DNA from 3 places in the Cerasibacillus sp. genome. Region 3 is predicted to be linked to each of the others. Evidence: riboswitches for the same ligand, from Rfam matches in the RefSeq annotation. Region 3 holds a riboswitch; each other region holds the start of a gene.
What was found. A riboswitch is a leader RNA that binds a small molecule or an ion and turns the genes downstream of it on or off. The one in region 3 is predicted to bind S-adenosylmethionine.
Positions count from the first base shown of each region.

Region 1: linked by a shared signal. The riboswitch ahead of VIG73_RS03150 (O-acetylhomoserine aminocarboxypropyltransferase/cysteine synthase family protein) and the one ahead of VIG73_RS12895 (methionine ABC transporter ATP-binding protein) in region 3 are both predicted to bind S-adenosylmethionine.
Region 2: linked by a shared signal. The riboswitch ahead of VIG73_RS04265 (AzlC family ABC transporter permease) and the one ahead of VIG73_RS12895 (methionine ABC transporter ATP-binding protein) in region 3 are both predicted to bind S-adenosylmethionine.

Region 1 is NZ_DATBTY010000018.1:62,734-70,230, forward strand. It holds gene VIG73_RS03125 (hypothetical protein) at 1-119, shown strand, start outside; gene VIG73_RS03130 (uracil-DNA glycosylase) at 362-1,033, shown strand; gene VIG73_RS03135 (nuclease-related domain-containing protein) at 1,369-2,316, shown strand; gene VIG73_RS03140 (peptide MFS transporter) at 2,879-4,372, shown strand; gene VIG73_RS03145 (DUF1269 domain-containing protein) at 4,504-5,070, shown strand; SAM riboswitch class I at 5,130-5,223, shown strand; SAM riboswitch class I at 5,322-5,439, shown strand; gene VIG73_RS03150 (O-acetylhomoserine aminocarboxypropyltransferase/cysteine synthase family protein) at 5,522-6,820, shown strand; gene VIG73_RS03155 (homoserine O-acetyltransferase/O-succinyltransferase family protein) at 6,835-7,497, shown strand, end outside.
Region 2 is NZ_DATBTY010000024.1:74,453-81,949, reverse strand. It holds gene VIG73_RS04290 (ABC transporter ATP-binding protein) at 1-893, opposite strand, end outside; gene VIG73_RS04285 (ABC transporter ATP-binding protein) at 880-1,896, opposite strand; gene VIG73_RS04280 (glycine betaine uptake BCCT transporter) at 2,402-3,919, shown strand; gene VIG73_RS04275 (DUF2332 domain-containing protein) at 4,002-5,030, opposite strand; gene VIG73_RS04270 (AzlD domain-containing protein) at 5,045-5,371, opposite strand; gene VIG73_RS04265 (AzlC family ABC transporter permease) at 5,368-6,084, opposite strand; SAM riboswitch class I at 6,174-6,273, opposite strand; gene VIG73_RS04260 (GNAT family N-acetyltransferase) at 6,428-7,315, opposite strand.
Region 3 is NZ_DATBTY010000073.1:186,228-193,724, forward strand. It holds gene VIG73_RS12865 (ABC transporter permease) at 1-1,472, opposite strand, end outside; gene VIG73_RS12870 (ABC transporter ATP-binding protein) at 1,488-2,138, opposite strand; gene VIG73_RS12875 (arsenate reductase family protein) at 2,431-2,781, shown strand; gene gcvH (glycine cleavage system protein GcvH) at 2,895-3,278, shown strand; gene VIG73_RS12885 (toprim domain-containing protein) at 3,479-3,820, shown strand; gene VIG73_RS12890 (thioredoxin family protein) at 3,843-4,157, shown strand; SAM riboswitch class I at 4,249-4,356, shown strand; gene VIG73_RS12895 (methionine ABC transporter ATP-binding protein) at 4,448-5,488, shown strand; gene VIG73_RS12900 (methionine ABC transporter permease) at 5,466-6,167, shown strand; gene VIG73_RS12905 (MetQ/NlpA family ABC transporter substrate-binding protein) at 6,225-7,079, shown strand.

The DNA of each region.
Region 1 (7,497 bases), on a different contig from region 3:
TAAAGCTACTCGAACAAGAACTAGAACATATTCAACAGCAATGCAATCACCATTTTTTCGAAACAACAGTCATAAGAAAATGTAAAATCTGTCATTTCACAGAAAGCCTGCATTATTAAACTTAGTTATTTGATTATGGAACTGCCCAGAAAATCATGAGCAATGACGAAATTTCTGGGTAGTTTTTTACGCTTTTAATAGTATTTTAGTTTAGGTTTCACATGGCTTCGTTAAATATTTTGACCGATCCATTGACGCCGCTTTAGTAGTAATTTAGTTGACGCTTCACTTTACTTGTACGATTTTGTCACATACCATAACATATTAATAGCTATAAAAATGACATTTAAGGATGAATAAAATGACAGAGATTTTGAAAAATGACTGGGCACCTCGGCTAAAAAAGGAATTTTCCAAATCATATTATTTAAGACTACGAGAATTTTTGAAAAAAGAATACCAAACAGAGACCATTTATCCGAATATGTACGATATTTTTAACGCCTTACATTATACACCTTTCAGTGATGTGAAAGTCGTCATTCTCGGACAAGATCCATATCATGGACCAAACCAAGCACACGGGCTTAGTTTTTCCGTGCAACCAGGTGTGAAGCGCCCACCATCTCTAATAAATATTTTCAAAGAATTAGAAAATGACCTTGGCTTTCAGTCACCGAATCACGGCAATCTTGTTAAGTGGGCCAAACAGGGCGTGCTTCTTTTGAATACCGTATTAACAGTTCGTAGTGGTCAAGCCCATTCTCACCGTGGACAGGGTTGGGAAAACTTTACAGACCAAGTTATAAAAACATTAAATGAAAAGGAAAAGCCGATTGTTTATATCCTTTGGGGCAGAGCTGCTCAAAACAAGCAAGCTTTAATCGATTTGGACAAACATTTTGTATTAACGGCACCACATCCGAGTCCCCTTTCAGCACACCGTGGTTTTTTTGGAAGTCGTCCATTTTCAAAAACAAACACACTCCTAAAGCAAACCGGACAAGAAGAAATTGATTGGGGTATTGAGTGAGGGAGATTTGGCATCTCTCTCCCTCCCAAAAGAAAGACTACACTACCTCTTTCTAACGCTTTTTGCGAAGTAAGGAGCATACTTTTTTCCCCCACTCAATCTAAAAAATGGTGCGCACTCTTCCCCTAGCAAACTTGATTCCACTTTCTTTTTAGCTTAAAATCTATATAAGGTTCACTAAATTTAGATAGCCTTTTTACTAGACTGAACCTTGTCGCACTTACGCTCTACAAATATTTTTCTGTGGACGAATAACCACTACCCCGGTCGTTTCCCTGCCACTTTGAGCTGTTTTCCCCTATCTATAGGACTTTAATAATACCAGCAAAATAAAAATGAATAGAAAGGTTGATATTATGAAAGACGTTCAGCAAAAAATAGTCATGCCAAAAGATTTACAAAAAAGGCGTATTCTATTCGCTCGCATGAACCTTTCAAAAAAAGAGAAACAACATTATATTCGACTATTAAAAGGATATGAAGGAGAAAAACAATTCTATCACTTGATAAAAAACAACCTCACAACCAACTCTATTTTTCTCCACAATCTTCTACTCCAAAGTAACAACTCCCTTTTTCAAGTTGATCACACACTCATTCATGCTCATACCATTTTTTCATTCGAAGTAAAAAACTATGAAGGTGAATTTTATATTGATAATGGAAATTGGTTTGTCAAATCAACTAAGCAAGAAATTCGAAATCCGCTCAATCAATTAAATAAGAGCGATTACTTACTACGCCAGCTCGTCAAAAATCTCGGTCACAATATACCCGTAAAATCATATCTCGTTTTTATTAACCGAGACTTTACTCTATATCAACTTCCACCTAACCTACCTATCCTACTTCGAAGCCAATTAAATCGATTCATCCAATTCCTGAACAAATCACACGTCCCGCTCAAACAAGAGCATCATCGGTTAGCTCAGGATTTAAAGGAGATTCAAATAACTGATACTTTCTTTGAAAACCTGCCAGACTATGACTTCAAACAACTACGAAAAGGCATCACCTGCCCGGAGTGCTGTATGTTTTTATCGAGGGAGAGACAAAGCTTTTTATTATGTGATAACTGCGGATATACTGAGACATTAGAAAAAGGGATATTGCGCAACGTGTATGAGTTCCATCTACTATTTCCAGGTATGAAAATAACAACCAATGTCATTTATGAGTGGTGTCATATATTTCGGTCACCTACAACCATTAGAAAAGTACTATCAAAGCATTTTATCTTCATTCATAATGGGCCTTACTCTTATTACGACATAAGGCCATAACATTAATTATTTTGCTGTTCTTATCTGGTGATCTACTCTTCATGTCTTTCTATTTTTAACAGAGGCCGTATGGAGTGGAACACTCTACTCTGCATTGATTGATATCTTTAACAGTATCCGCGCGGAGTGGAACACTCTACTCTCCATCGATTGATATCTTTAACAGAGGCCGTGCGGAGTGGAACACTCTACTCCGCATCGATTGATATCTTTAACAGAGGCCGTGCGGAGTGGAACGCTTTACTCCGCATCGATTGATATCTTTGACAGAGGCCGTGCGGAGTGGAACGCTCTAATCTCCATCGATTGATATCTTTAACAGGGTTCGTACAGAGTAGAAAACATTCCATCACCACCAACCACTCACTTAATAAAAACCCGTTAAGGTATAACGGCAATCACTCATTCCAACCCAAGAATCCTACAAAAATACGCATTTTACTGACAAAAATTTCATTTGCTATTTGAATTTTAATGTATTATATTTAAAAGGTAACAAAAACGGCATTCGTCTGACTATTCAAAACAAATGGGGCGGATTTACGAAAGGGGTTTACAGTTAATGAGTAAAATAGATCGAGAAGCCATCGTAAATAGTGTTCCGCAAAAAGGCTTTTTTGGCCATCCAAAAGGATTATTTACGCTATTTTTTACAGAGTTCTGGGAACGCTTCTCATACTATGGTATGCGCGCATTATTGCTCTACTATATGTACAGTGAAGTTGTAAATGGTGGTCTCGGCATGGAAGAAGGAACAGCTAAATCAATTATGGCTGTTTATGGATCATTAGTGTATATGTCTGGGATTATAGGTGGGTGGATAGCAGACCGCTTACTCGGCACACAGCGCTCGATTTTCTATGGTGGAATTCTAATCATGGCGGGACATATTGTACTAGCTTTACCGGCAGGTGTAACCGCTTTATTTATATCCATGTTCCTGATTATTATTGGGACAGGGCTTTTAAAACCAAACGTATCAAGTATTGTTGGTGACATGTACCATCCAGAAGATAATCGTCGTGACGCAGGTTTTAGTATTTTTTATATGGGAATCAACATGGGTGCATTCATTGCGCCATTTATCGTCGGAACGTTGGGACAAAAATATAATTACCACCTCGGTTTCGGAATGGCAGCAATTGGTATGTTATTAGGGCTTATAGTTTTTGTAGTTACAAAAAAGAAAAACTTAGCTCTTGCTGGAACTCAAGTACCGAACCCATTACAGCCAGATGAAAAGGCTAGAGTGATTAAAAGAATTGTAATCGGACTCTTAATTATTGTCGGATTAGGTTTTGCAACAATCCCTACGAACATATTAACCATTAATCGTTTCACTATTTTAATTAGTCTTTTAGGGATTATTATTCCAACTGCATACTTCATCCTCATGTATCGCAGTGAAAAAACAACGAGTGTGGAAAAATCACGACTACTTGCTTATATTCCACTATTTATTACATCTGTCTTGTTCTGGGCAATCTATGAACAAGGAGCGATTATTTTAGCAGAATATGCTGATAAACGAACACAGTTAGAGATTTTTGGTATCCAATTACATTCGTCATGGTTCCAATCTCTCAGCCCACTATTTGTTATTACGTTGGCACCGATATTCGCCACTTTATGGATTAAATTAGGTGAACGTCAACCATCAACAACACGCAAATTTTCATTTGGTCTATTCTTTGCTGGGCTATCATTTATAATCATGATTGTGCCAGCTTTCATGTATGGAACAGAGGCACTTGTCCATCCTATCTGGTTAACATTAAGTTTTCTATTAGCTGTTATTGGGGAACTCTGTTTATCACCAGTTGGATTATCAGCAACAACAAAACTAGCACCAGCAGCTTTCTCTGCCCAAACAATGAGTCTCTGGTTTTTATCAAACGCTGCAGCACAAGCGCTTAACGCTCAGCTCGTAAAACTATATACGCCTGAAACTGAAGTCTTTTACTTCGGATTAATTGGTGGAACGGCTGTAGCACTCAGTTTCCTATTATTTATAGTAGCTCCGAAAATTCAAAAATATATGATTGGTGTTAAATAAAATTCGTCACACAACCCTAATCTGAGACATACAGATTAGGGTTTTTTATGTATAAACTGATTTAGCAAATATTCTCTTTTTCCATTCTTCTATGATAAGATGAGAGTGAATAAAAGAATTGAGGTGATCGTGTGGGTAAGCGTGTTTTCATCATGACATTTGAAGAAGACAGTAAATCATATCAAGCATTTTCAGAGCTTAAACAATTACATGTTGCAAAAAAAGTTCAAATCGAACAGATGGCAGTCATAACGAATAGTGTTGAAGAAAAACTGCAAATAAAAGATTTCATGGATATGACCGGACCAGATAAAACATCTCGTGGTAGTCTAATCGGTTTATTGATTGGTATTTTAGGAGGACCAATTGGCATGTTATTAGGATGGGTATCTGGTACAATGATTGGTGCTTCAGGTGATGCCCGTGAAGTACGAGATGCGATGTCAGTCTTTGATCAAACGCTATCAATGATCTCTCCGGGGAAAACTGGACTAATGGTCATTGCAACTGCTGAAAGTCGTGATACATTACAAGACTTAGCCTATGATGAATTAGAAGGTGGCAGACTATTACAACTTGACTTAGAACTTGTTAAAGAAGAAATTGAACGTGCAAGACAAACAGAACGTGAACTGCAACAAGAAGCCAAAAAGCGTTGGTTCGATAAAGACAAAGCAAAACGAAACGACGAACAATAAAAAAATACCCTTGACATTTATCTGAATTATGACTACAATGTCATATAACCTTATAAATAAACTTATCAAGAGTGGTGGAGGGACAGGCCCGATGAAACCCAGCAACCTCATATGAAGGTGCTAATTCCTGCAGCAAGAGCTGAAAGATAAGAGATGATACTCCTCTTTCAGTTATTAGCGAAAGAGGTTTTTTGTTTTAGTCATAGAAAAATCTTTAAGCCATAGGATTTAAATAAAAATTAAATAACAAACTCTTATCGAGAGAGGTGGAGGGATTAGGCCCTGTGAAACCTCGGCAACCTTCAGAGTAATCTTCTGAAACGGTGCTAAATCCTACTCTTGGGGAGCTCCCAATGAGAAAGATGAGAGGGAAGAGTAATTTATTATAAACTCCCCTTTCGTCTATACGATGAAAGGGGTTTTTATATATCAAAAATAAGGGGAGAAACAAATGAGTAACAAAACATTAAAGTTCGACACATTACAAGTTCATGCTGGTCAGGAGGTTGACCCGACAACAGGGTCACGGGCTGTACCCATCTATCAAACAACATCTTATGTTTTTAACAGCGTCGAGCATGGAGCAAATTTATTTTCACTAAAAGAAGAAGGTAATATTTATACGCGCATCATGAACCCGACAACCGATGTATTTGAAAAACGAATTGCCGCCTTGGAAGGTGGAATCGGTGCACTTGCCCTTGCATCTGGGGCAGCCGCAATAACAAATGCGATTATTAATATCGCAGGTACAGGTGACAACATTGTTTCAGCAGGCACATTATATGGTGGAACGTACAATCTTTTTTCGACCACCCTACCTAAGCTCGGTATTACGACAACCTTTGTCAATCCAGATGACCCAGAAAATTTTAAGTGTGCAATTACCGATAAGACAAAGGCCTTATTTTTGGAAACAATTGGGAATCCAGGCATTAATCTTGTTGATATTGAAAAAGTAGCTGACATCGCCCATGCACACGATATACCATTAATCATCGATAACACCTTTGGCACGCCATATCTCATCCGTCCAATCGAGTACGGAGCTGATATAGTCATTCACTCAGCGACGAAGTTTATCGGTGGTCACGGAACATCGATTGGTGGTGTGATTGTCGATGGTGGGAATTTTAACTGGCTTGATAACGAGAAATTTCCTGAATTTAATGAACCAGACTCGAGCTACCATGGCATGACATATGCCAAAGATGTTGGTACAGCCGCCTTTATTACGAAAGCACGTGTACAACTATTAAGGGATACGGGTGCTACTTTAAGCCCATTTCATTCATTTTTATTTTTACAAGGGTTAGAAACTCTTTCCTTACGCGTGGAAAAACATGTCGCTAATACGAAGAAAATTGTCCAATTTTTAAATGAACATCCACTCGTTTCATGGGTGAACTATCCAAATCTAAAAGGAAACAAATATTATGATTTAGCCCAAACCTATTTTCCAAACGGAGCTGGATCAATCTTTACATTCGGAATTAAAGGTGGCGTTAAAGAAGGCAGCCGCTTTATCGAAGTCTTACAATTATTTTCTCATCTAGCAAATGTTGCGGATGCGAAATCACTTGTCATTCATCCAGCAAGCACGACACATGCCCAATTAAGTGAAGAGCAACAGCGACAAGCCGGTGTGACACCTGATATGATTCGCCTGTCCATCGGTCTTGAGGACGCAGACGATTTATTACAAGATATTGACCAAGCACTTAAAATAGCAGTTCAAGCAAATGAATGAAAATGAGGTGATTGGTGGTGTTATATGTTAACCGACATTTGCGCTCGATTAAACGATTAAAGCAACAAGGGATTTGCATTAAAGATAATAATCAACATTCCAACCGAACAATTCGCTTATTAATTGTTAATTTAATGCCGAAAAAAATAGATACGGAGTTTCAATTTCTTTCGCTTATTGGGAGCTTGCCACTTGATGTAACGGTTGACTTTTTACACATGAAAAGCCATAAGCCAAAAAATTCCGATAGCGCATATTTGGCCAAAGCATATAAAACATTCCACGATATTCAGGAATTAACCTATGACCGTGTCATTATTACTGGTGCACCACTTGAATTTATACCTTTTTCAGAGATACATTATTGGGAAGAGCTAACAAAAATATTTTCTTATACACATCAACATGCTGCTTCCACCCTGTATATCTGTTGGGCAGCAGTCGCTGGTTTGTATTACCATCACGATTTAAAGAAGTTGACGACAGTTAGGAAAATATTTGGCATCTTCCCACATACAATCTGTGAAAAACACGACTTACTAAATGGATTAAATAACGGTTTCTTGATGCCCCATTCACGCTATGTCTACCTAAATGAAGCTGAAATAAATCAAGTGGCACAGCTTGAGATACTTATCAAATCAAAAGAAGCAGGCATCACACTCGTCAAATCGAAA
Region 2 (7,497 bases), on a different contig from region 3:
ACTGGTTGCAATTTATAAGCTAGCCCCTCTTCATCAAAGTAATTGTCGTAAGATTCTTTGTATTCGTTATCAACTTCTTGGCGGAATTGTAATGAGTCTTCCCGTTTACCTGGATCGATATTAGGTATAGCTGCTACAAGACGTTTCGTATATATATGTTGAGGGTTATTAAAAATGTCCTCTGTTAGGCCTTCTTCTACAAAGCGCCCCCTATACATTATTCCAATTTGATTACACATATGCCTAATGACACCTAAATCATGACTAATAAAGAGAAATGTTAAGTCAAGTTCTTTCTGAATTTCTTGCATAAAGTTTAGAACTTGTGCTTGTACAGAAACATCAAGTGCTGAAACTGGTTCATCAGCAATAATAAGTTTCGGCTTCAACGCAATCGCACGGGCAATCCCAATTCTTTGACGTTGTCCTCCCGAGAACTGATGCGGATATTTAACAATACTCTCCGGACTTAATCCGACTAACTCTAATAATTCTTCAACCCGTTTCTTTTCCTCTGAACGCGACATTTTTTCAAAGTTTCGTAACGGTTCAGCAACAATATCGAGCACCCGCTTTTTCGGATTCAGTGATGAGTAAGGATCCTGGAATATCATCTGGACATCGCGGTGAAAACTCGCTCGACTTCTCCTTAGATTCGTTACATCTTTTCCTTCAAAGGAAACTTTTCCAGACGTAATTTTATTTAAGCCAATAATCGCTCGCCCTGTTGTTGTCTTTCCAGAACCCGATTCACCAACGAGTCCATAAGTCGTTCCCTTTTCAATTTCCAAAGAAACACCGTCAACCGCTTTCACATGATCAACCGTACGGCCAAAAATACCACCTTTGATTGGAAAATGCACCTTTAAGTCTTCTACTTTAAGAATTGGCATGTACCTGGTCCTCCTTCACTTCATTTGGAAAATGAAACTGTTTATAACATGTACAACGAACGAAGTGTCCAGGTGTCACTTCATGCAACTCAGGGTTTTCTTCGTGTGCAGATTCATCAATCCACGGAATCCGCTCTTTAAAGCGGCAGCCTTCTCGTGGCAAATTCTGTAATGCTGGGACAATACCTTGAATGACATGGAGCTTTTCCTGACCTTTTTCTGCATTCGGTATCGAATTCAGTAAAGACCTCGTATAAGGATGGAGTGGACTCTCAAATAGTCGGTTTACGTCAACTATTTCGACAATTTGGCCTGCGTACATCACTGCCACCCGGTCAGCCATTTCGGCTACAACACCTAAATCATGTGTAATTAAAACAATACCGGCACTCATCGTTTCTTTTAATTCCCTAATTAAATCTAAAATTTGTGATTGAATCGTTGCATCGAGCGCAGTTGTCGGCTCATCAGCAATTAAAACCTCTGGGTCATTCGCAATTGCAATTGCAATGACGACACGCTGGCGCATTCCACCAGATAATTCATGCGGATATTGCGTATAAACATGTTCTGGACGCGGTATACCTACCTTCTCGATTAACTCAATAACTTTCGCTTTTCTTTCTTCACTCGATAATTTACGATTATGTAAAAATAAAGCTTCACTAATTTGGGCACCCACTGTCATCAATGGATTCAGTGCCGTTAATGGATCTTGGAAAATCATACCTAAGTTTTTTCCACGAAGCTTACTCCATGTGCTCTCACTAACATCAACTAGATTATGATCACGGTATAAAATCTCACCTTCAATTTTTGCACGATTATGCAGCCCCATAATCGAAAAAGCGAGAGCGCTTTTTCCACAGCCTGACTCTCCCACAATGGCTAACACTTCGTTCTTATTTAAGGATAGCGAAACACCGTCAACAGCGGCATAGTAATCGTCACCGATGCGAAACGATGTTTTTAAATTATTAATGTCAATTAATCTCTCTGCCAATATAATCCCCCCATCTCCTCTGTTGTCTTAAGTTCATTTTGTTACCCATTCTCCAATTTCTTTTCCTTAGCCACTATAAATGATTTTTTCTTCTTAATAAACAGTAATTTGATAAGTATGTTTGATTATTATTATTCAAAAAACTGATTGTTTAGATTATATAATATAGAATAACTAATTTCAAGCTAATTCGAAAATTTACTATGTGGAGATTGTTAGGTCTCTTTAATTCGCTATTAAAATAATATTAAAAGCCACTTCGTTATGAACTCACTATTAAAATACCAGATATTGAAAGCGTTTACAATAGTATTTTTTAAAAGGTTGGAAATATATCATTCGAGGGAAAATTAAGTGTTTAATTTCTCATCAATTTCTTAGTTCTATCAATTGAACTAAATTACCATCATTGTTAGTATGTAAAAGGTAAGGGAAAAAGGCATTTTAAAAAGCGAATGGAAAATAGCCTTTTCATGTCTCCCTTAACGAAATAAAGGAGAATTTGATGAAGAAAATTTCAAATGTTTTTTGGATATCTGCAAGTATTCTACTCGTTGCAGTAATCCTTGGAGTTGTGGCACCGAATCACTTTGAGAATATAACTGAAAATGTACAAGCATTTATAACCTCAACTTTCGGTTGGTATTATTTAATAATTGTTTCAGTCATCGTTTTATTTTGTATCATCTTAATTTTTAGCCCCGTAGGTTCTGTCCGCCTAGGAAAGGAAGGCCAAAAACCTGAATACTCAAGAACGACTTGGTTTGCCATGTTGTTTAGTGCTGGCATGGGAATTGGTTTAGTCTTCTGGGGAGCTGCTGAACCCCTTTATCATTATGCTAGTCAACCTCCGCTTTCAGAAGCAGGTACAGATCCTGCCTTAAAAGAATCCATGCGCTTTTCCTTTTTCCACTGGGGTATACATGCTTGGGCAATCTATGCACTTGTTGGACTGTCCCTCGCCTATTTTAATTTCCGTAAAAACCAACCCGGTCTCATTAGTGCAACATTGAGCCCAATACTAGGGAAGAATAATAAAGTCGCAAACGTTATTGATATTATTGCTGTGACAACGACTGTTATTGGAGTGGCAACAACACTAGGATTTGGTGCGGCACAAATAAATGGTGGCCTATCATTCTTAGCTGGTATTCCGAATAACTTTACGATGCAACTCGTTATTATCGCAATCGTGACTTGTTTATTTATCCTATCTGCCTGGTCTGGTTTAGGGAAAGGAATTAAGTATTTAAGTAATATTAATATGATTCTAGCCTTTATTCTACTATTGTTAGTGTTCTTAATAGGACCAACGTTGTTTATACTAAATTTCTTTACAGATACATTAGGTGCTTACATACAAAATATTATTCAAATGAGTTTTCGAATTGCACCATTACAGGCGGATCAACGCGAATGGATTAATGGATGGACCATCTTTTATTGGGCTTGGTGGATTTCATGGACACCATTTGTCGGTGTCTTTATTGCTCGCGTCTCAAAAGGGCGAACGATACGCGAATTTTTAGTCGGTGTTTTATTATTGCCTACCATTGTAAGTTTTATTTGGTTTACAGCTTTCGGAAGTACAGCCATCTCAGTACAGCAAACGGGTCTAACGGACTTAACCCAATTTGCCACTGAAGAAGTGTTATTTGCTGTTTTTGAGCACTTACCGTTCTCCACCATCCTATCAATTGTTGCGGTACTATTAATCGGGACATTCTTTATAACGTCTGCCGATTCAGCAACATTTGTTTTAGGTATGCAAACAACTTATGGTTCACTAACACCACCAAACTATGTCAAAATCACTTGGGGTATCATTCTTGCCTCTATGGCAGCGATTTTATTGTACAGTGGTGGACTACAAGCCTTGCAAAACGCCTTAATTATTGCCGCCCTACCTTTTTCAGTCATCATGATTTTAATGATGGTTTCCTTATCTAAATCACTCGCTAAGGAAAAACGAAAAATTGAAAAGGTAAGATATAGTCATCAACCGAAAAAGGTAAAAACATAAGAAAAGAGCATCAACATCCCAATTTTTCCGATTGGATGTTGATGCTTCATTTTTATTCCGTAATTATATAACTATCAAAGTTCTAATCTAACTCCCAACTAAACCAACTACCATGGCCGTCCGTTTCTCCAATTGTTTTATGATACTCCATTCCTTTAAGTATATAATCGAGATGAAGCTTCGTATCCCACATATTATTATACAGATGAAATATGTCTCTTCTTTTCCCAATATGTTTAATTTTTTCGATCAGTTTTAGTTTCTGATCATTTGGAATCTGATTAGCGACATGGGTATGAAATATACATATCGCAGTGTCTTTCGGCATTTCCATAGCAATCGCTTCTAACAATGCTATACCATCACCCTCTATCAGTTTGACGGGATTTTCTATAAATGTCTTTGCTGCCTGTTCAAATAATTGACGTCTTTCCTGGTGCTCCGGCCAAATAAGCGCTTTTAGCCATAAATAATCTTCCGGATGATCCAAGCGACTCACATGCAGATCGAGCCCAACTTTCGTTTTAACCGGTGGACTTTCTTCTAATAAATGCGGCATATTTTCCCCTTTAATCGTTGATGTAATATGTACATCTGACGATTGATTCCCATACACTTGAGGATTCCCATATGAATAACTGTACTGATCCCATAGAAGTTGAAGACCTGCACTCGTCCCAATTTCTATTAAGGATAATGGCCTTTTTACAATGTTATAGATGTAACAAAAACTTGGATACAGATAACCAGAACGCCTCACCTCATTCGTCTGAACCAGTTTAGTGGATAAAATCGAAATCATTTCATCTCGATAAGTTCGACAAAAGTCCTTGAAAGGAAGAAAAGATTCTTCTTTTGCTTTAGGCTCCTGTACAATACTCACATAATATTCCTTTAATGAATGGTTACTCCCTTTTAGCAATAAATAATGGACAGCACCGAATAGTAAATTAGGGATTGGTTGCCCTTTTCTCGCATGCATACATAATTCAAGGATGTCATCATCTTTTGCTATTTTTCTAGACAAAAAATCATACAACGGGCTTGACCCTTTACATTCATTTGCGGCAAATTTTTTAAACCACTTAGATATAGAAGATTTACCCAATATAAACACCCCTTATTTTAAAAAATGAAACGAATCACTGCCATACTCACAACACCTAATGCCACTGTTAAAAATAAACTTTTTGTCCAAACGGCTATCAGAACGGTTGGAATAAAAGCAAATACATACGGAAGATTAAATGTAACTGCCCTACTATCCCCTTGTTCAAACAGATTTGTAAATACAAGCGCACTTAATATACATACTGGCACAAACGTTAACCATTTTAAGATTACTTTAGGTAATTGAATATTTTTTACAAAAAGAAACGGAATAATGCGCGGTAGCCATGTCACAAGGCCACTGCCAATAATAATCCAAAACAAATAGGAATTAATTGTCATTTATCCATCCACACTCCTAACGTCGCGACAAATAGAGTTGCTATGAGAACGGTTATATGCGTTGAAAAAAAATTTAATAGAATATAAACCGTTATGAACATGATAATGATGAGTTTTAAGTACATATTTAACTTTGATTTATTTGTTTCAGATAACTGTAAAACGAGTAAGGCGATAAACATCGCGACCAGCGCAAAGTCTAACCCCCATTTCTCCACATCGGTAATCCAATGTCCAAAATAACCGCCCGCTACACAAGCGATGATCCATGACACATATGCGGTAACATTTAAACCATCTAGCCATCTACCATAAATTTTTTTACTTTTCATCGCTTCGGTAACAGCAACACCAAACGTTTCGTCAGTCAACAATGTACCGAACCCAATATTTCGTAATGTCGAATATCTCGTGACATAAGGAGCAATTGATAAGCTCATTAAAAAGTGGCGCAGATTGACAACAAAAACAGTAAAAACAATAGATAATGCTGGCGTGTTTGTCACTAATAAAGCGCATAAAATAAATTGTGCTGCACCAGCATAAATAAAGATAGCAACTAACGCTACTTCTAGTAAACTAAGTCCTGTTACTGTGCCAACGACACCGAAAGCAAAACCAATACTTAAATAGCCGAGTAAAGTCGGAATACAGTCTTTTACTCCTTGGATAAAAGCGTTTTTACTTTGATAGCTAACTGCTTCTTGTTGCATGTAAATCCCCCTATTTTTCTCTTTTATAGATAAAAAACCTCTTCTCATTATAAGAAGAGGTAGACGAATGCCTGTCTTGTTGCTTGCTCTTCTTATCTTCTACGATTAACGTATCTGGAATTGGCACATCGCTTAAACGCTGTTGCCGAGGTTTCTCTGGGCCAGTCCCTCCACCTCTCTTGATAAGAACGGATTAGAATATTCTTTTTATTTTATCCTTAAAATTAAGGATAGTCAAATTAGTCTATAATTTGGAGTCTGTCTAGTATTTACGGGAGCTTCTCCCATCTGTTTGCTTCCCAATCAATACTTTAATTATAACCCCACAAACATTTAACTCATACTATAATTTGTAATGTATATATGAACTTGCTAAAAAAAACCCTAGTGATTCATACAGATTCAGCGCGCGTTGGTTATTTTCATCGACACAAAGCTGAATGTGAGAAAACTCATCTTGTTCAGTCTCTTTTACAATCGATGCAAATAGTAACTTTGACAAACCTTGCCCTTGAAATGCCCCATCAATTGCAATATATTCTAGAGAAACATGTTTATCGGTTGTAGACTTTTCAAGATAGGCATAACCAGCTAATTGATGATTCTTAATCAGTAGATATAAGTTATTTTCTCGATTTATTCGCTCTAATATATCATCAATAGAATAATACGTACCCGGAAAATAACGGTGATGAAGATTGACTAAAGCCGTATAATAATTTTGAGACAATGTCTCTACTTTTATCACTTGAACATTATTTGGTAATCGTATATTTGAAAAAGAGCGGTTACTTATTTTGAATTCTAAGTTATCATGCTGCCTAATCCGATCCGCCTTTACATAATCCTCCAAAAAGTTTATCGCTAGCTGGTTATGTGCTCCAATGAAAAAATTGTAATTTAATTTTAAAGGGTGGAGATGTTCCATCGCATACACCCATAGGTTATATACTTTATCAAGGCCTATATGTTTATCTAAAAAAGGTCCCCAAACCTCAACATATTTATCGCGAGTGCTAATATCAAAAGCAAAACATGTAAAAACATCATCTTCTTCATACGTATAAATCGATTCTTCTAATGGTAAATCCGAAAAATCATATAATAACGTTTCTCTAACCTCTTCATACCCATCGCCAACAAAGCCAACTTGATAAGATTCAGAGTTATTACAACCAACAATTAGATTAATCACATTTTGTAACTGGCTACGATCGTAAGGTTTATACATTTGACTCCTCCATTAATTGCGATTCCATAAATTTCATGTTATTTATCAAAATCATATTCGTTAATTCAATACCGATCATGATGTAGACAAGCATCTTACTATAAATATTTATAGAGTATCTCTGCAAACGATGTCTAGTAAAAATTATACAGTAAACAGGCAATAAAACAATAATTGCATTT
Region 3 (7,497 bases):
GTTTTCGGTTCTTTATCCATGAAGGCTACTGCTTCATTTTCTATTTCATCTACTAAATGGATAGGAATATATTCTGGTGTGAAAAAGATTTCAAATTGCTGTAAATGCACAAATGCATCTGACCTTTTGGAGCTAAAAATATAATCGGCCACTTTTTCATCCGTTTCATATAATGTTTCATTTGCTATAAGCTCACTTAAAAATATTAACACGAGTAAACTTGTCAACAGCCCGATGATTAAGAAAAATGATTTCAACGAATGGAATAGATTTAAATAAAATAATTTCCATTTCACATGCCAATTCTTTATCCACTGTTCTATAAACACAGGTAAATGTCGAATGTTATCCCTTGAAGTTGAATATGTACGATGACAAACAATTAGTATTAAACATCCCATTAATAAAATCGCTATTAGGGTGATTGTCATAAGTAAAAGCATATTTAATTTAGGCAAAATATTAAAGATATAGACAGACATGATATGGATAAGAAACATGAAAAAGGCACTTATGGATACAATAATTAAACCTTGAAAGAAAGCCAATTTATAGATATGCCATGGTGTAAAACCTAAATTTGAAAAAAGATTAAAATGACTGCGAAATCGTATTGAATAATAGAATGAAAAAATGTATGTGAAGACAATCAAAGCAGTTATTGTGATTACTGACAAAAATAGTGTTGTTAAGACATAAACCTGATTGACTTGCTTTAAATGATCATCATATAAATTTGTATTAATGACAATTGCGTCATAATCCAATTCCTGCAAATCATTATGTTTAAAAAAAGTATCAATTGTATCAAAATCGAGAGTAAGTGACTCTGTTCTGTCTTTGATTAATATCATATGTTGTTGAATATCTGGAAAGAGTTGTGTAAAATCACGAGTCAAAATGATATTTGGATATGTATTTTTCCCTTTTTCAATTATCGTTGAACTAGACCAAATACCGGAATAGTTTTTAACAATCCCAACGACAGTAAACTCCTCTCTCTCTATATTGAATGTGAAAGGAAGCTTGATGTCAGTTTGCTTGGACCCCCTAGCAAGGTGTCCAATAGTAAATTCTTCAACTAGGACTTCATAATCTGATTCTGGCATTCTTCCACGGAGGAGATTCATTTGAGTCAAAGCGTGCTCGTCCATCCACCCGATTGTGAAATCCAAATCTTGATCATTGTTTAAGAGACCTGATGTATATATATTGCCAGAAATGCGGAAATGTCCAGTTTCCCTTAGTGCATTTTCTCCAGTCATGGGTTCATCGGAATTTACAATTAAAGTGTGGTCACCATATGTTTGATAAGCGGTTAATTTTGCTTGATCCACATAGTGATGCAATATCCCAATGGCAATCGTTATAAATACGAGTATAAATGTTAGAGCGCTAACAACTGACCAGAAAATTTTTTTGTTATTCCATAATAATTTCCATGCGTAAGATAATAGTTTTACCGATTTCATTGTTTACCCTTCATTCTATACGAGTTTTCCATCCTTAAGTATAAATAGATGATCCGGATTTTTAATTAAATGTTTATCATGTGTGACAACGAGTAATGTCGTTTGATTTTTTTTACAGAGACGAGTTAATAATTCAATTACCCTTAATGAATTCTCAGAGTCCAAATTACCTGTAGGTTCATCCGCAAAAATGACTTTTGGATTGTGGATCATTGCCCTTGCAATGGCCACTCTTTGTTGTTGCCCACCAGATAATTCACTAGGAAAAGAACGCATATAATGATGAATCTCTAAATCTTTTAGTAGTTGGTAAACGGCTTGTTCATTTACTTTTTGATTTGTAATATGTAGTGGCATGATGATATTATCATACACCGTCAATTCATAAATGAGTTGAAAGGATTGGAATACATAACCAAAATATTTACCGCGGAACTGTGCTTTTTCTTTTTCTGATAACCTATAATAATCTTTATTCATCATATAAACAGTACCAGTACTTGGTTTAATTAACCCACTTAATATATTTAACAGTGTTGATTTTCCAGACCCACTTTTACCCATAATAACGTTAATTGAACCATCATCAATAACGATATTTGTATTTTTTAGTGCTGCTGTTCTAGAATTGTGATACGTTTTGGATATTTCGATGGCTGAAATCATATGATGACACTCCTGAAATTTCAAAATTTGAATTAAGGGATTCATAACAATTATCAAAAATATTCATTTTTTAATTTTACCATTACTTTGAATATCTATCAATAATCTGAAGGAGCAGGGGTAGTAACGTAAATTCTATATATTACTTATTTCAAGATTTTTCTTCTATTATCCATTTCAACGTAAAACAACTACATACAGACAATTAACAATCCTAACACCAACATACTTCAATCCCACCCCAGAACATGCTAAGATAAAGATAAGTAATGAAGTAGAAGGAGGGCTATTCATGAAGCTATATTGTTATCCGAATTGTGGTACATGCAAAAAAGCTGTGAAGTGGCTTGATGAGCAAGGAATCAAATATGAGTATATACATATTGTAGAAAATCCACCGACAAAAGAAGAAATATTAGATTATATGGATAAAAGCGGTCTGCCGCCACGTCGATTCTTTAATACGAGTGGGAAAAAATATCGCGAACTTAATATGAAGGATAAAATTAAGGATATGACGAAAGAAGAGATGGCCGAACAATTAGCACAAGAAGGTATGCTCATTAAAAGACCTATCGCGACAGATGGTGAACGTGTCACTGTCGGCTTTAAAGAAGAGGCATTTGAAGAAACTTGGAGTTAATGTTCTAGGCATCTTATGATAAAATAAAAATAAGCAATGATTTACTAGCATATTTTTCTGTAAACTTGTATATTTAAGTTGGAAGTTGCAATGATTGAATGGAGGGAATTGGAATGAATTTACCAAAGGAATTATTATACTCTGAAGAACATGAATGGGTTAAAAAGGAAGACGGCAAAGTACGTATAGGAATTACTGATTTCGCACAAGATGAATTAGGCGACATCGTATTCGTTGAGTTACCTGAAGTTGGAGAAGAAGTTGAAGCAGACGAGCCTTTCGGAAGTGTTGAATCTGTTAAAACGGTATCCGAACTTTATGCTCCAGTAAGTGGTAAAGTTGTTGCAGTAAACGAAGAGCTAGAAGATAGCCCTGAGTTTGTTAACGAATCACCATATGAAAAAGCATGGATGATTGTTGTTGAGCCATCTAATGAAGCTGAATTGGATGAGCTTATGTCTGCTGATGCATACCAAGCAATGGTAGAAGAAGACTAATTTAACATGACGTTTTTCAAGGAGGTTGGTCGTTTTTGTGAACGATACAACCTTCTTTTCGTCTTCACGGTGATACTAGGACTCGCGCCTCTATAGGCGGGAGTTGCGACTAAGGTTCAAGTAGAGGGTGGAGTAAATACTCCGTCTGAACCAAATCTTTTTTATATTTTTGAATGATGATACATGGTGAGGTGCTTAGCATGCTTCCTAAAGTGATTATTGTTGAAGGATTAACCGATAAACAGCAAATTAAAAAAGTCATTACGGAAGATGTAACAATCATTTGTACAAACGGCACACTTGGAATTGAACGTTTTGATGAATTATTAGAAACATACCAACTGGACGATCGTGATGTCTATATTATGGCTGATGAAGATAAAGCAGGATGGAAATTACGTAAACAACTGAAACGCGAACTACCGCATGCTGAACATATCTATATCCATCCAGACTATAAAGAAGTAGCAACAACACCGTTACATGAAATAGCTCATGCCTTAGTGAGTAAAAACATTGAAGTAAACCCTATTTTTCTGTAAGCTTGGAAATTAGGGTGATCGAATGATAAAAATAACAGACAATGAATTGAAAGAAGAGAATATTTTACTTTATATATACAGTCCTTTTTGCGGGACATGTCACGTCGCACGCCAAATGCTCGAACAAATTGAATCCATTCACAAACAAGATATTTTCTATGAGATGAATGCGTCCCTTCATCCGGAATTTATGCAGGACAATAAAATCGAAAGTGTCCCATGTTTATTCATCAAAAAAGATAATGAAATAAAAGAAAAGATTTATGCATTCCGTTCAGTAGGAAACATTTATCAATATTTATATAAATATAAACCAGAACTGTTTCAACAAGATTAAATTTATAAATGCTTTTATAATGATAATAGTTGACATTTTGCATTAGAATGCGTATGATAACATTTATTAGGAAAAAGAATAAAAGCGAAATCTCTTATCAAGAGCGGTAGAGGGACAGGCCCATTGAAACCGCGGCAACCTTTAGGACTTTCCTAAAACGGTGCTAATTCCTGCAAAGCCATGCTTTGGAAGATGAGAGAACGAAGATGAATGATAATCGTCTTTCTGTTCTCTAGAGCAGGAAGGCGTTTTTGTTTATATGACAACATGTGATTGGAGGATGGATTTTAGTGATTTCAATAAAAGAGCTCCGTAAAGAGTTTACCGTTGATGATAAGAAAATTGTTGCGGTTGATGATTTGACATTAGATATAGAAAAAGGCGAAATCTTCGGTGTGATTGGATATAGTGGCGCTGGAAAGAGTACGTTTATTCGCCTGTTAAATGGATTAGAACAACCGACAAGTGGTGAAGTTTTCATCAATGGTAAACGATTTTCCCATATGAAAGGTGAAAGTTTACGCCTGGCACGACAAAAGGTCAGTATGATTTTCCAACATTTTAATTTACTATGGTCGCGAACAGTTGAAGAGAATATTGAATTTCCGTTAGAAATTGCTGGTGTGTCAAAAGAGGAAAGAAAACAAAGAGTTCAGCATCTTATTGAACTTGTCGGTTTACAAGGAAGAGAAAAAGCATACCCGAGCCAGCTCTCAGGTGGACAGAAGCAACGGGTTGGCATTGCTAGAGCTTTAGCAAATAAACCTGATGTCTTACTTGGTGACGAGGCAACAAGTGCACTCGACCCGGAAACGACTGATTCTATTTTAGATCTTCTTGTTGATATTAATGAAAGGTTAGGAATTACAATCGTTCTTATCACGCACGAAATGCATGTCATTCAAAAGATTTGTCACCGTGTCGCTGTGATGGAAGATGGAAAGATTGTTGAATCTGGGAAAGTACTTGATGTGTTTCAAAATCCACAACAACCTATTACAAAACGTTTTGTCTCTCAATTAACAGGCGTTAAAGATACATTACCGACACTTGAAATGCTATTCAAAAATTACCCAAGTGGTTCGCTCATTCAGCTCACTTTTGTTGGTCAAAAAACAGAAGAACCGATATTAACTGAACTGATTCGAAACTTTCAAGTATCAGCAAGTGTCGTTCACGGGAATATTACAGAAACGAAAGATGGACCATATGGCACATTAATCGTGCATATTGACGGTGAAGAAAATCAAATTCATCAAGCATTACAGTATTTACAATCAATTGATGTGAAAGCAGAGGTTTTAAGCAATGGGTCAACAAACATCGAATGATACAACGTCATTTATCGAACAGATTTTCCCAAATGTAGATTGGTTGCAAATGTGGGAAGCGACTTATGAAACGCTTTATATGACCGTTTTATCAACGGTATTTACGTTCATATTCGGCTTGGCAATTGGACTTCTTCTATTTTTAACAGCGCCACATAATATATGGGCGAATCGCATTGTTCATTTTCTAACAGGAGCTTTCGTGAACATATTTCGCTCGATTCCATTTATTATTTTGATCATTTTACTGATTCCATTTACGAAGCTCATTTTTGGATCGATCCGGGGAGCGAATGCTGCCCTTCCTGCATTGGTTATCGGAGCGGCTCCATTTTATGCTCGAATGGTTCTTATTGCTTTACGTGAAATTGATAAAGGAGTTATCGAAGCAGCGAAATCAATGGGAGCAAAGACGAGTACCATCATTTGGAAAGTGCTTATTCCGGAATCACGTCCTGCTTTATTTTCTGGCATTACCGTGACTTCCGTCGCACTTGTTGGCTATACAGCGATGGCTGGTGTAATTGGTGCTGGTGGATTAGGTCATTTGGCCTTTTTATATGGATTTCAACGCAACCGTCCTGATGTCACGCTCGTCGCCACAGTCATTATTTTATTAATTGTTTTTCTCATACAGTGGATTGGTGACACGATGACCGCAAAAGTTGATAAACGTTAACAGACTAGTTCATCTAGTTCTCATATAAAAAATAAAACATACAAGGAGAGATCACACATGAAGAAATGGTTACAATTTACAATTATCGCGTTTGTTGCTATCGCGCTTGCTGCATGTGGAGCGGATAAAAAAGATGACACAGGTTCAGCCTCAAAAGATGGTGAATCAGGTGAAACAATAACCCTTAAAGTAGGAGCATCACCAAATCCGCATGTTCCGATTTTAGAAAAAGCAAAACCGATCTTAGAAGAAAAAGGAATAGAACTTAAAATCGAGACGTATACAGAATATGTCATGGCAAATCAAGATTTAGATGCTGGTGACTTAGATGCCAACTTCTATCAACATATCCCGTTTTTCGAAGCTCAGAAAGAAGAACATGGTTATGATATAGAAAATGCTGGTGGCATCCATATCGAACCAATCGGTATTTATTCACAACGTCATAAAAGCCTAGAAGATTTACCTGAAGGTGCGACGATTTTATTAAGTAGTTCAGTCGCTGACCATGGACGGATGTTAGCTCTACTTGAAGCAAAAGGATTAATTAAGTTAAAAGAAGGTATTGATAAAACAGTAGCTGTTGTGGATGATATTGTAGAAAATCCAAAGAACTTTAAGTTTGACGACTCAACATCACCTGAGATGCTCGTTCAAATGTATTTAAATGATGAGGGAGATGCGGTACTAATTAACTCAAACTTCGCCCTTGATCATGAAATTAATCCAATTGAAGAAGCAATCGCTCTAGAAGATTCAGATTCACCGTATGTGAATATTATTGCTGTCCAATCCAAAGATAAAGATAACGAAGCGATTAAAACATTAGTAGACGTTCTTCATTCAAAAGAAATCCAAGACTTTATTTTAGAAGAATATAACGGTTCTGTTGTCCCAGTTGATGGGGAATAATTATCAGAGACAAATGTCAATAAATGGTTACTGTAAAGAGTCTGGAACAAGATGAGTACTTAGAGATTAGTACATCAAATTTTGTTCGCTAAAACGGAATCTAAGATTTTGCGATTGGAAAGAAAAATAATTTAATAAGCATAAAAATAATAATCCACACCTATTTCTTAGGCGTGGATTATTTTATAGGTGCGCGGTCATTCCACCAAAGTACAGTCTTGCCTTTCTTAGAATGATTCAATGTGATGTAACTCCGAGTAAAATCATCGACATATGTAAGATTGGACACATCAATGCAAGGTAACCTCAACAACCCTCGGTGACTTACATACGATTGAACGCATCAATGCAAGGTAACCTCAACAACCCTCGGTGACTTACATACGATTGAACACTTCAATGCGAGGTAACCTCAACA